DNA from 2 places in the Streptomyces sp. NPDC016640 genome. Region 1 is predicted to be linked to the other one. Evidence: riboswitches for the same ligand, from Rfam matches in the RefSeq annotation. Region 1 holds a riboswitch; the other holds the start of a gene.

Evidence for each region. Region 1 has a riboswitch for cyclic di-AMP ahead of ACF07S_RS15905 (M23 family metallopeptidase). Riboswitches for the same ligand answer to the same signal wherever they lie in the genome.
Region 2: it holds a riboswitch for cyclic di-AMP, as region 1 does, so the genes downstream of both, ACF07S_RS09785 (C40 family peptidase) here and ACF07S_RS15905 (M23 family metallopeptidase) in region 1, are expected to answer to the same signal.

What each region holds. Positions count from the first base shown of each region.
Region 1 covers NZ_JBIBRG010000006.1:416,121-421,689, forward strand. The annotation lists gene ACF07S_RS15865 (metallophosphoesterase) at 1-174, shown strand, start outside; tRNA gene ACF07S_RS15870 (tRNA-Glu) at 255-327, shown strand; tRNA gene ACF07S_RS15875 (tRNA-Asp) at 365-439, shown strand; tRNA gene ACF07S_RS15880 (tRNA-Phe) at 465-538, shown strand; gene ACF07S_RS15885 (DUF3040 domain-containing protein) at 586-876, opposite strand; partial or broken gene ACF07S_RS15890 (DNA-binding response regulator) at 1,347-1,523, shown strand; gene ACF07S_RS15895 (dihydrofolate reductase family protein) at 1,663-2,796, shown strand; tRNA gene ACF07S_RS15900 (tRNA-Met) at 2,860-2,933, shown strand; cyclic di-AMP (ydaO/yuaA leader) riboswitch at 3,271-3,427, shown strand; gene ACF07S_RS15905 (M23 family metallopeptidase) at 3,440-4,459, shown strand; gene ACF07S_RS15910 (PrsW family glutamic-type intramembrane protease) at 4,582-5,569, opposite strand, start outside.
Region 2 covers NZ_JBIBRG010000004.1:93,301-98,869, reverse strand. The annotation lists gene ACF07S_RS09805 (ABC transporter permease) at 1-982, shown strand, start outside; partial or broken gene ACF07S_RS09800 (ATP-dependent Clp protease proteolytic subunit) at 1,049-1,150, shown strand; gene ACF07S_RS09795 (ATP-dependent Clp protease proteolytic subunit) at 1,102-1,446, shown strand; gene ACF07S_RS09790 (hypothetical protein) at 1,457-1,762, shown strand; cyclic di-AMP (ydaO/yuaA leader) riboswitch at 2,096-2,298, shown strand; gene ACF07S_RS09785 (C40 family peptidase) at 2,302-2,775, shown strand; gene ACF07S_RS09780 (ATP-binding protein) at 2,836-3,297, opposite strand; gene ACF07S_RS09775 (helix-turn-helix domain-containing protein) at 3,510-4,370, shown strand; gene ACF07S_RS09770 (DUF397 domain-containing protein) at 4,380-4,604, shown strand; gene ACF07S_RS09765 (8-amino-7-oxononanoate synthase) at 4,675-5,569, opposite strand, start outside.

The sequences.
Region 1 (5,569 bases):
TTCGACCGGGACACCCGCCACCTCCAGGCCTGGGACTCCATCGAACTGGGCGGCCTCGGCCTGACGACGGCGGAGGTCAGCCGCCACCTCCCCGAGGAGAACCAGCCGGGCGCGACCCCGTCCCCGGCCTCCCCGGCCCCGTCCACCGCCTCGCCCTCGACGACCTCCCCGTAAACCGTTTTGGCGAACCCTCCCTCCATCCCATATGCTTCTCACGTCCCCGACGCGCTGAGAAGCGCCCAGGCGGGCCGATAGCCCTCATCGTCTAGCGGCCTAGGACGCCGCCCTTTCAAGGCGGTAGCACGGGTTCGAATCCCGTTGGGGGCACGCACCACCCTGTGCGACACTGTCGTACGACGCGCTTGGTCCTGTGGAGCAGTTTGGAGTGCTCGCCACCCTGTCAAGGTGGAGGCCGCGGGTTCAAATCCCGTCAGGACCGCTGGTGTTTCACGTGAAACACCTGCGGCTGGGTAGCTCAGTTGGTACGAGCGATCGCCTGAAAAGCGATAGGTCGCCGGTTCGACCCCGGCCCCAGCCACAACAAAGGCCCCGATCTTCGGATCGGGGCCTTGTTGTGTGCCGGGGTCAGTCAGGCGGGTGGTGGTGGGGGCCGCCGGTGCGAGGGTGATCGGGGTCGAGCAGCTGGACGGCGATACCGGCGAGGACCAGACCCGCCGCGATGAGGAGCCCGTCGGCGACGATCATGCCCGCGATCAGCATGGCCACCCCGGCGGCCAGCAGCCACCAGACGCTCGTGCGCCGGTACTCGCGGGGGCGGGCCGGCCGTCCGGCGGACAGCGCGCGGGTGAAACGGGGGTCCTCGTGCTCGAGTCGGGCCGCGAGGTCGACCAGGCGCTCGTCGTCGGACTGGGGCACGGCTCCTCCTTCCCAGGGGTGGCCGCCTTGTGACACCGTCGGCGGCCGTCGCTCCGGACACCGCCGGGCGTCGGTTCCGTGACGCCGGGCCGGACGAGCGCGAACCGCCGGCCTACCGCGAACTCGGGCCTGTACAGGGGAGTTTGCCCGTGCGCCGACGTCGCCACCCGTCCGGTACGGTGCCTCCGGCGTCACCCGCCGCCACCGGTGCGGGCCATCGGCCGCGGGCCCCGTCCCGCGCCGGGCCCGGTGCGTACGCGGGGCACCGCGGCGGTGGGGAACCCGGCCGGGAAACGGGGGCTGTCACCGATGGCGCGGGGCCCGCTCAGCACGCAGGCCGAGTGGTGCACGACGAGGCCGGCCAGTCCCTCACCGCCGTACTGCTCCAGCTCGAGCGCTCCGCCGGCCACGTGCCGCCCGGGCCGAGCGGGGAACTGCGCCGGGTGCGGGAGGCCACCCGGGCCGGCCCGGAGGAGATCCTCGAGCTCGTCGCCGGGGGACACGCCTCGCAGCAGATCGCGCACCTCCTCGTGATCAGTCCCGGGACGGTGGAGCGGCGCCGCACCAGTCCGCCGGCCACCCCCGGTCCGAAGGACCGGCTGGAGCTCACCCGGTACGCCATCCGCGTGCGTCCGATCGAGCCCTGACCCGCGCACCGGCCCGCGGTGCACCGGGGCGCGGGCGAGGACGTGCCCCCGCCGGGTCTGTTGTCAGACTGGACCCGGGCCGCACCGGCCCGCCCGCCCCGGTCCCCGCCCGCTGCCGTTCCTCACCCGGAGTACGCCGATGCCCCACCCGTACGTCCTGCTGTCCGCCGCCGTCTCCCTGGACGGCTACCTGGACGACACCGGCCCCGAGCGGCTGCTGCTGTCCGGCCCGGCCGACTTCGACCGGGTCGACGAGGTGCGGGCATCCGCGGACGCCATCCTGGTCGGCGCCGGCACCATCCGCGCCGACAATCCCCGGCTGCTGGTCAACTCGCCCGGACGGCGCGCCGCCCGGGTCGCCGGGGGCCGGCCCGCCTTTCCGCTCAAGGTCACCGTCAGCGGCTCCGGTGACCTGGACCCGGCGGCGCGGTTCTGGCACACCGGCGGCGAGAAGCTGCTCTACACCACCGACCAGGGCGCCGAGCGGGCCCGCGCCCACGGTCTCGCCGCCGACGTCGTCCCGCTCGGGCCGGAGATCGACTGGCGGCGGCTCCTGGAGCACCTGCACGGCGTGCGCGGCGTCCGGCGGCTGATGGTCGAGGGCGGCGGCCGGATCCACACCCAGCTGCTCACCCAGGGCCTCGCGGACGAACTCCAGCTGGTCCTCGCCCCGCTGTTCGTCGGCGCCCCGGACGCACCCCGCCTGTTCGGCCCCGGTGCGTACCAGGCCGGCCGGCTGCGGCTGGTCGAGACCCGCCCGGTCGGCGACGTCGTCCTGACGCGTTACGAGCCCACCGCCCCCGGCGCCGGCCCGCTGCCCTCCGCCGCCGACCACCACTGGCTCGCCCTCGCCTGCGACCTGGCCGACCGGTGCCCGCCCTCACGGACGGCGTTCAGCGTGGGCGCGGTCGTGGTGGCGGCGGACGGTACGGAGCTGGCGCGCGGCCACTCCCGGGAGGGCGCCGACCCGGTGGTGCACGCGGAGGAGGCCGCGCTCGCCAAGATCGGTCCCGCGGATCCCCGGCTCGCGACCGCGACCGTGTACTCCAGTTTGGAGCCCTGCGCGCGCCGCGCGTCCCGGCCCGCGCCCTGTGCCCGGCTGATCCTGGAGGCGGGGGTACGGCGGGTGGTCACGGCCTGGCGCGAGCCGGACACCTTCGTGGCGGGCGCCGACGGCAGCCGGGAGCTGACGGAGGGGGGCGCCACCGTCGTGGTCCTGCCGGAGCACGAGGAGCGGGCCAAGGCACCGAACGCCCATCTGACCGGCCGGTGAGACCGGAGCCGGGTAATGGGTGTGCGGCATGTCCCGTGCATGGCGTACAGTGGTGTTCAACGACGCGGGGTGGAGCAGCTCGGTAGCTCGCTGGGCTCATAACCCAGAGGTCGCAGGTTCAAATCCTGTCCCCGCTACTGAAGGCCGAGGGCCGGAATCCGAAAGGGTTCCGGCCCTCGGCGTTTTCGGTTCGCTTCTCCCGGTCGGCTTGTTCCGGTCCGCTGTCGCGGTTCCCCCGGTCTCGCCATCACCCAGCGTGAGTGATTCATCCCACAACGCATAACAACTGACACACCGTCAGAGCTGATGAGGCGTGGGAAGTGCGGTCAACTCGCCCGTTTTTGGCAGTCGGTGGCCGTTAAGTCCCCAGGGGATTCGTTAAAGATCAAGAGGAACGGCTTGGAATACGGCCCTCGCGTCTATTAACGTTCGATAACGCAGCGCGGTCGTCCCAGCCGTCACAGACGTCGGCTCCGCGCGCACGCGCCGAATCCCGCAAGGGAACCGGGGAACCATCCCATGGGGTGAATCGCGTGGATACCGCCGTGGAAGCACGGCTCGTATACGCGCGTAGGAGACCTTCCTGCTCCGAACCCGTCAGCTAACCCGGTAGGCGGAGAAGGAAGGAAAGGAGTACGCCCACGTGGCGTCCAATCGGCCTGCCCCCGAGGCCCCGTTCCAGCTGAGCGAGACCTTCGTCTACGGCAGTGTCCACACCGACGAGGGACCCTTCGAGCCGTGGAACCCCACGGCGGAGTCCGTCCGACCGGTCCGGGGCCGGCACCGCGTCAGCAAGCAGCGCGGCGGAGGACTCGCCCGCAGCTCCACCGTCCTGGGCGTCGGCGTCATAGCGGCCGTCGGGGCGGGCGGCATGGCCAGCGCGCAGGCCGGCAAGCCGCCGGTCTCGATCTCCCTGCCCGACCTGCCCAACGTGGGCTCCCTCATCTCCGACGAGGAGACGCCCGAGGGGACGGCCACCCCGCTCAGCACCATCGGCATGACCACGGCCGACAGCGAGCAGGGCGCCGCCGACGCCGGCGAGGCGCTGCGCGCCCGGATCATGGCCCAGGTCGAGCAGCAGCAGGACCAGGCCGAGAGCAAGGCGGAGGCGGAGGCCGTCGCCGCGGCCGAGAAGGCGGCCGCCGAGGCCGCCGCCAAGGCGGAGAAGGAGGCCAAGGCCAAGGCCGCCGCCGCCAAGGAGAAGGCGGAGGAGGAGGCCCGGGAGAAGGCCGAGGCCGAGCGTCTCGCCAAGCTGGCCAAGCAGTACGCGCTGCCGACCTCCTCGTACACCCTCAGCTCCACCTTCGGCCAGGCCGGCGCCTACTGGTCCTCCGGCTACCACACCGGCCTCGACTTCGCCGCCCCCACGGGCACGCTGATCAAGGCCGTGCACACCGGCACGATCACCTCCGCCGGCTGGGACGGCTCCTACGGCTACAAGACCGTGCTCACCCTCGACGACGGCACCGAGGTCTGGTACGCCCACCAGTCGTCCATCAGCGTCAGCGTCGGCCAGAAGGTCAACACCGGCGATGTGATCGGCCGGGTCGGCTCCACCGGCAACTCCACCGGCGCCCACCTCCACCTGGAGGTCCACCCCGGCGGCTCCACCTCCGGCATCGACCCGCTGGCGTGGCTGCGCGGCAAGGGCCTCACCCCCTGAGCCCCGCCGCCCGCTGAGGCGCTCGCCCCGCATCCCGGCAGTCCCGACGACGACACTCCGGCGTCAGGGCTGCCGGTCAGGCGTGTGGGGGCGGGACAGGACCGGGAAGGAACCCGGACCCCTCAGGACGACCGGTGGACGTTCGGTTCGTGCGCGCCGTACGGAAACCCGTACGGCAGGTGGCCGTGCGGCGGATGACCGCCTGTCGGGTGCCCAGGCGCCGGATGGTCATGTGTCGGGTGCCCAGGTGCCGGACGGTCATGTGTCGGGTGCCCGTGTGTCGGGTGCCCGTGTGGGAAACGGCCGTGTGCCGGGTGCCCCTGCATCGGATGCCCGTACGCCCCGGGCACCGGCCACGGCGCGGCGGCGACCGGAACCCGAGGCGCGGTGACGCGGGCGGCGTGGTCAAGGGCCGGACGGGCCGCGCCCCGCCGGTGCCACAGCTCCAGCAGCAGTTCCCGTTCCCGCGTGACGAAGTCCGCCCCCGCCCGCCCCAGCCGCCCCCGGTGCCGCAGGAACGCCAGCGAGGTCGCGTACGCCTCGTACCGTGCCATCGACCGCGCCGCCGCCCTGCCGCCGTACCGGCGCGCGTAACGGCGGGCGATGCGCCGGGCCCGCATGGAGCCCAGTACGAACGGCTCCGCGGGAGTGAGCCAGCCGGCGGCCGCGTACGCGGGCAGCTCCGTGCGGACGGCTCGCAGCTCACGCTGCCGCGTCCACACCACCAGCCAGGTCAGCAGGCCGAACGTCGGCACCATGAACGCCGCGTACACCGCGAAGAAGCCGTACGGGCCGAGGGCCGAGGACCCGTTCCACAGCGCGTGCATGCCCATCGCGAGGAGCAGCCCGCCGAGCGGGAGCAGCACGCGCCGCAGCCGCTGCCGTTCCGTGGCGAGCGCGGCGACGCCGAAGCCGATCCCGGTGAGCACGGTGAACAGGGGGTGGGCGAACGGCGACATGACGATGCGGACGAAGAACGTCGCCGCGGTGACCGAGGCGACGCCGGTGTCGCCGGTGAGCCGGTCGGTGCCGAAGGCGGTGCCCAGGTAGAGGATGTTCTCGGTGAACGCGAAGCCGGTGGCGGTGACCCCGGCTATCACCACGCCGTCG
Region 2 (5,569 bases), on a different contig from region 1:
TCCGCACCGCCGGGTCGCCGCCGTGGTGGTGCTGATCCCCGCCCTGGTGGCGCTGGCCCTGTGGGCCTTCGCCTGGCCGGCGGCCCGCACGGCACCCCACGACCTGCCGCTGGGCGTGGCCGGCCCCGCCGCCGCCACGGCACCGGTGGAGCAGCGGCTGGAGCGGCAGGAGGGCGCCTTCGAGCTGCACCGCTACGCCGACGAGGCCGCCGCCCGCGAGGCCGTGGAGAAGCGCGAGGTGTACGGCGCGGTCGTCGTCACGGAGCGGGGCCCGAGGCTGCTCACCGCGTCCGCCGCGAGCCCGGCCGTGGCCCAGCTGCTGCAGGAGGCGGTGGCGCAGCCGGCGGCCGCCTCCGGCACGCCGGTCACCACCGTGGACGTCGTACCCGCCGCCGAACGGGATCCGCGGGGCGCGGTGATGAACACCAGCGTGCTGCCCCTGGCCCTGGCCGGGATCGCGGGCGGCGCCGCGGTGACACTGCTGGGGCTGCGCGGCGCCCGCGCGCTCGCCGCGCTGGCCGGCTCCGCCGTCCTGGTGGGCGCGGTGGCCGCGGCACTGGCGCACAGCTGGCTGGACGCGGTCCCCGGGAACTGGTGGGCCGTGGCCGCGACGTTCGGGCTGGCCGCACTGGCCATGGGCGCGACGGTCGCCGGACTCGCGGGGCTCCTCGGGCAGGCCGGTATCGGGCTCGGCGCCTTCGTGATCATGCTGTTCGGCAACCCGTTCTCGGGGGCGGCCTCGGCACCGGAGATGCTGCCCGAACCGGCCGGTGCGATCGGCCAGTGGCTGCCCCCGGGGGCGGGCGTGTCGCTGCTGCGCTCGGTGTCCTTCTTCGACGGCGCGGCCGCGGCGGGCCCGGCCCTGACGCTGACCTGGTGGGCCGCTCTGGGGCTGGGCGCCGTGCTCCTCGCCGGGCCGCTGAAGGAACGTACGGGGAAGCCCGGGCCCGCGTCCGGACGCGGCCCGGCCCCCGTCGGCTGATCGGACCGCACGGCCGGCGCCCTGGGAGGCGGCCGGCCCTCTCCCCCCGGCGGCTCCTTCCACGCCATGTCCGCGTTCTACGACACGCTGTGTTACGTCACCTGCGACGTGGAGACGGTCTGTCCGGGCCGGGCGGAGGGGACGGCCGCGGTGCTGCCGGCCGCCGGCACCCCGGGCAGGCGAGCGGTGCTGCCCGGCTCGCGCCTGCTGCTCCGCCTGCCCCGGTCGAGGAACCCGTCCAGGGCCGGACCGACGATCCGGCGGTCCGGGCCGAGGAGCCGACCCGCGTCCGGTCCCGCATGGAGGAGATGCTGGTCCGGCACACGGGCCGTACCGCGGAACGGGTCCGGGCGGACGTCGAGCGGGACACGGTCCTCGACGCGCGGGCGGCGGTGGACTACGGACCGGCGGACCGGATCGTGCCCGCCCGCCGGAGCGCGTACCCCGCCCCGGACGCGAAGTGAGCCGCGGACGCTGCCACCGGAACTGCCGCCGCTGCCCGCGTCGACCCGCGCCGAGGCCGAATCGACCGGCCGTTGCCCCGAGGTCGTCGATCTGCTCGGCCGTGTCAATCCGGCCCTGGGCGGTGACACCTACCGCGGGCTGCGCGCGGCCCGGGCGCTGGTCGGCACGGCCGTCGCACTGCGCGACGCGCTGACCCTGATGCACCGGCGCGGTGAGAGCGAACTGCACGCCGCCACCCTGGCCCGCGCGCTGCGGGTGCTGGACGGGGAACGGCGCGCGGCCCGGGTCACCCTCCCGCCGGACCCGGGCAGTTGACGCCCGGGCCGATGCGCACGGCACCCCCGACGACGGCGCGTCCCGTCCGGAGTTGAAACGGACCGAACGGCGTACCTCCATCCGGCGTAGACGAGGCTGCTGTTTTCGGGGCGCCGAAGTTGCGCAACGCGCGCGCCCGAAGGCGGAATCGGGCTTTTCTTCGCTGGTCCGGGGCTCACCGGCGCCCTGGACGGCGACCCGGACGGGCAGGTGTCCATCCGAACGGTGGAGTGGTGAGTAACAACACAAACCCCCCGTTCCGTTGGGTTTTCGATCCCTTCATGGGCCAAGATCCCTGACTGACGACAAGACCCCGCCGCCGCGGCGGGGCGATCCGGGTGGACGCCGAGTCCTGCCGCCACCCGGATGACCGGTCGACAGGAGTGGATCGGCAGGAGTGGAGGACCCGAGCACGACGGGCCGCCGGGACGTCAGTTCCGAGCAGTCCTTGGGGTGAAGCCGCACTCGTGCGGCCGGGCAACTTCGCCAGCCCGAATCCGACAGGTCATCCTTCACAGGCGGCTGACGAAGGGTTGCGCATGACTGCGCTCAATCGTGTCCCGTCTCTCATGGCCCGGGCCGGCACGGCCTCGGCCCTCACCCTGGCCGCCGTGGGCGGCTCCATCGCGGTCCCCGGCGTCGCCTCGGAGGCGGCGGCCGCGACCCCGGCCACCAAGGCCCTGCGCATCGCCGCCGCCAAGAAGGGCTCGCCGTACCAGTGGGGCGCCGTGGGACCGCACAGGTTCGACTGCTCGGGTCTGACGCTGTACTCGTTCAAGAAGGCGGGCAAGAAACTGCCGCGCACCGCCGCCCAGCAGTACAACAAGACCCGCCACATCTCCGCCGGCAGCCGCCGGGCGGGAGACCTGGTCTTCTTCCATTCGGGCAGTTACGTGTACCACGTCGGCATCTACGCGGGGCAGGGCAAGATCTGGCACGCCCCGAAGACCGGGGACGTGGTGCGTCTGCAGAAGATCTGGTCCCGCAGCGTCTGGTACGGCCGGGTGAAGTGATCCGCGGGGCGGCGGCCCGACACGCCGCCGCCCCGCCACCGTGACCGGCGGGCCCACCTCCTACGGCTCCTGCCGCCCCGCCGCCGTGACCGCTCCGGCGGACCGGACGGTCCACGGGAGCGCCACCGAGACGGTCTTGCCGCCCTCACGCGTGGGGCGGATTCTGAGCCTGCCGCCGCACTCCGCGGTCAGCCAGCGGATGATGACCAGCCCCCGGCCGTTGTCCTGCTGGACCGCGGCGGGCAGCCGCTTGGGAAGCCGGGGATGACTGTCCGTCACACCGATGTGCAGCTGTTCGTCGCGGACCAGGACGACGTCCACCGTGAACGTGGGCGACTGCCCCAGCGTGTGCTGCACCGCGTTGGTGGCGAGTTCGGAGACGATCAGCCGGACGGTGTCGGACAGTTCCGCATCCGCCGGCATGCCCCATTCCAGCAGTGTGCCCACCACATGCGCACGGGCGGCCGGGACCGAGGCGGGATCGCTCGGCAGAGTGACGGATGCTTCCAGGTGATCTGCCATGGCGACGTCGTCCCTTTCCCACGGGACCGCAGTCCGACACGGAGCGGTTGGTTCGAGTACGGTCCCGCACTGGTGCTTCGTCGCCAGACTGCCACCCCCGCACGGCATAGGGCGACGATCCCCCAAGATATGCATATATCTGTCGCTCAAAGCGGTGAACTCTGCGACGGGAGACCGTATCCGGGCGGCTCGGAAGGAGTAGGGAGAGGTCCATGCAGTACGGCCCCGCGGTGCGCCGCCGGAAACTCGGCGCGGAGCTGCGCGCGCTGCGCGCCTCGACGGGGCTCACCAGTGGTGAGGCGGCCCGGCTGGCGGGCTGGCACCAGTCGAAGGTGAGCCGGATCGAGACCGGCACGAGCGGGGTGAAGCCGGCCGATGTGCGCTTACTGCTCGATGTCTACGGCGTGTCCGATCCGCAGCTGCGGGAGCTGCTGCTGGTGCTGTCGGGCACCGGCGACGGCGCCGGCCGGCACCACTGGTGGCACGCCTACCGCGGTGTGCTGCCGCCCACCTACCGCGACTTCATCAGCCTGGAGTCGCAGGCGAGCGCGATGCGCACCCTGGAGACCACGGTGATCCCCGGGCTGCTGCAGACCCCGGAGTACGCGCGGGCGGTGACCGAGGCCGCCCTGGAGGGCACGTCGGAGGAACGACTGGACGCCCTGGTGGAGGTACGGCTGGCCCGGCAGGACGTGCTGCGGGCGGACCCGCCGCTGGAGCTGAGCGCGGTCCTGGACGAGGCGGTGCTGCGCCGCCAGGTCGGTGGTCCCGGCGTGATGGCCCGGCAGCTGACCCGGCTGGTCGAGGCGGCCCGGCTTCCCCAGGTGCGGCTGCAGGTCCTGCCGTTCACCGCGGGGGCACACATCGGGGTTACCGGCCCTTTCGTAATCTTTTCATTTTCGCGCACTTCCGATCTGGATGTGGTTGTTCTCGACCACTTGACGAGTAGCCTCCATCTGGAGCGGAAAGAAGACCTCAGGACCTACGTGGAAGCCTTCAACGCCCTTTCGGTCCACGCCCTTTCGCCAGAGGACTCGTTGGATTTCATCGCCGGCGCAGCAGCCGGCGCGTAAGGAGGCACGATGCCCACACCGCCTCGGACCATTCCTTCCAGCCTCGCACTGCACGGTGCGCGGTGGCTGCGCAGCAGCTACAGCACGGGGGCGAACAACTGCGTCGAGACGGCCCGGCCGGCCACCGGCCCCCTGGCCGGACTGCTCGCCGTGCGCGACTCCAAGACCCCGGCCGGACCCGCGCTGCTCTTCTCCCCCGAGAGCTGGGCGGGGTTCGTGACCGCGGTCCGCTGATGCGGCCCCGCATCCGCTGACCCGGCCGTTCCACCCGTCATCGTGCGACGCACGACCGTGCCCCGCCGACTCATGGCCGCGTCTCGCCGATCACCCGTACAGCGCGTTCGATCTCCGCCCCGGACAGGTCCGCGCGGGCGGTCAGTCTGAGCCGTGAGATGCCGTCGGGTACGGAAGGAGGACGGAAGCAGCCCACGGACAGGCCGGCCGCCCGGCAGTCGGCCGCCCATCGCACGGCCTGCTCCGGGGAAGGGGCGCGCACGGAGACGACCGCGGCGTCCGGACGCGCCGCCTCCAGACCCTCGGCCGTCAACCGGGCGTGCAGTTCCCGCGCCACCGCACCCGCCCGCGCCGCGCGTTCGGGCTCGCGGCGCAGCAGCCGCAGCGCCGCCAGGGCCGCGCCCGCCGCCGCCGGGGCGAGCCCCGTGTCGAAGATGAACGTCCGCGCCGCGTTGACCAGGTGCTCGATCACCCGGGCCGGGCCGAGCACGGCTCCGCCCTGACTGCCCAGCGACTTGGACAGCGTCACCGTCACGACGACGTCGTCGGCGCCCGCGATGCCCGCCGCGTGCGGGGCCCCTCGGCCGCCCTCGCCCAGTACGCCGAGGCCGTGCGCGTCGTCGAGCACCAGGCCCGCACCGTGTTCCCGGCACGCCTCGGCCAGCGCGCCGAGCGGGGCTGCGTCGCCGTCCACCGAGAACACCGTGTCGGACACCGCGACGGCCGGTCCCCCGTGCGAACCCAGTGCCTTGCGGAGGGCGTCGGGGTCGGCGTGCGCGGCGACCCGGGTCGTGCCGCGGGCCAGCCGGCAGCCGTCGATCAGCGAGGCGTGGTTGCCCGCGTCGGAGACGATGAGCGAGCCGTGCGGGGCCAGCGCGGTGACGGCGGCGAGATTGGCCGCGTAGCCGGAGGAGAAGACCAGGGCCGCCTCGAAGCCGCAGAAGGCGGCCAGTTCGCGTTCCAGC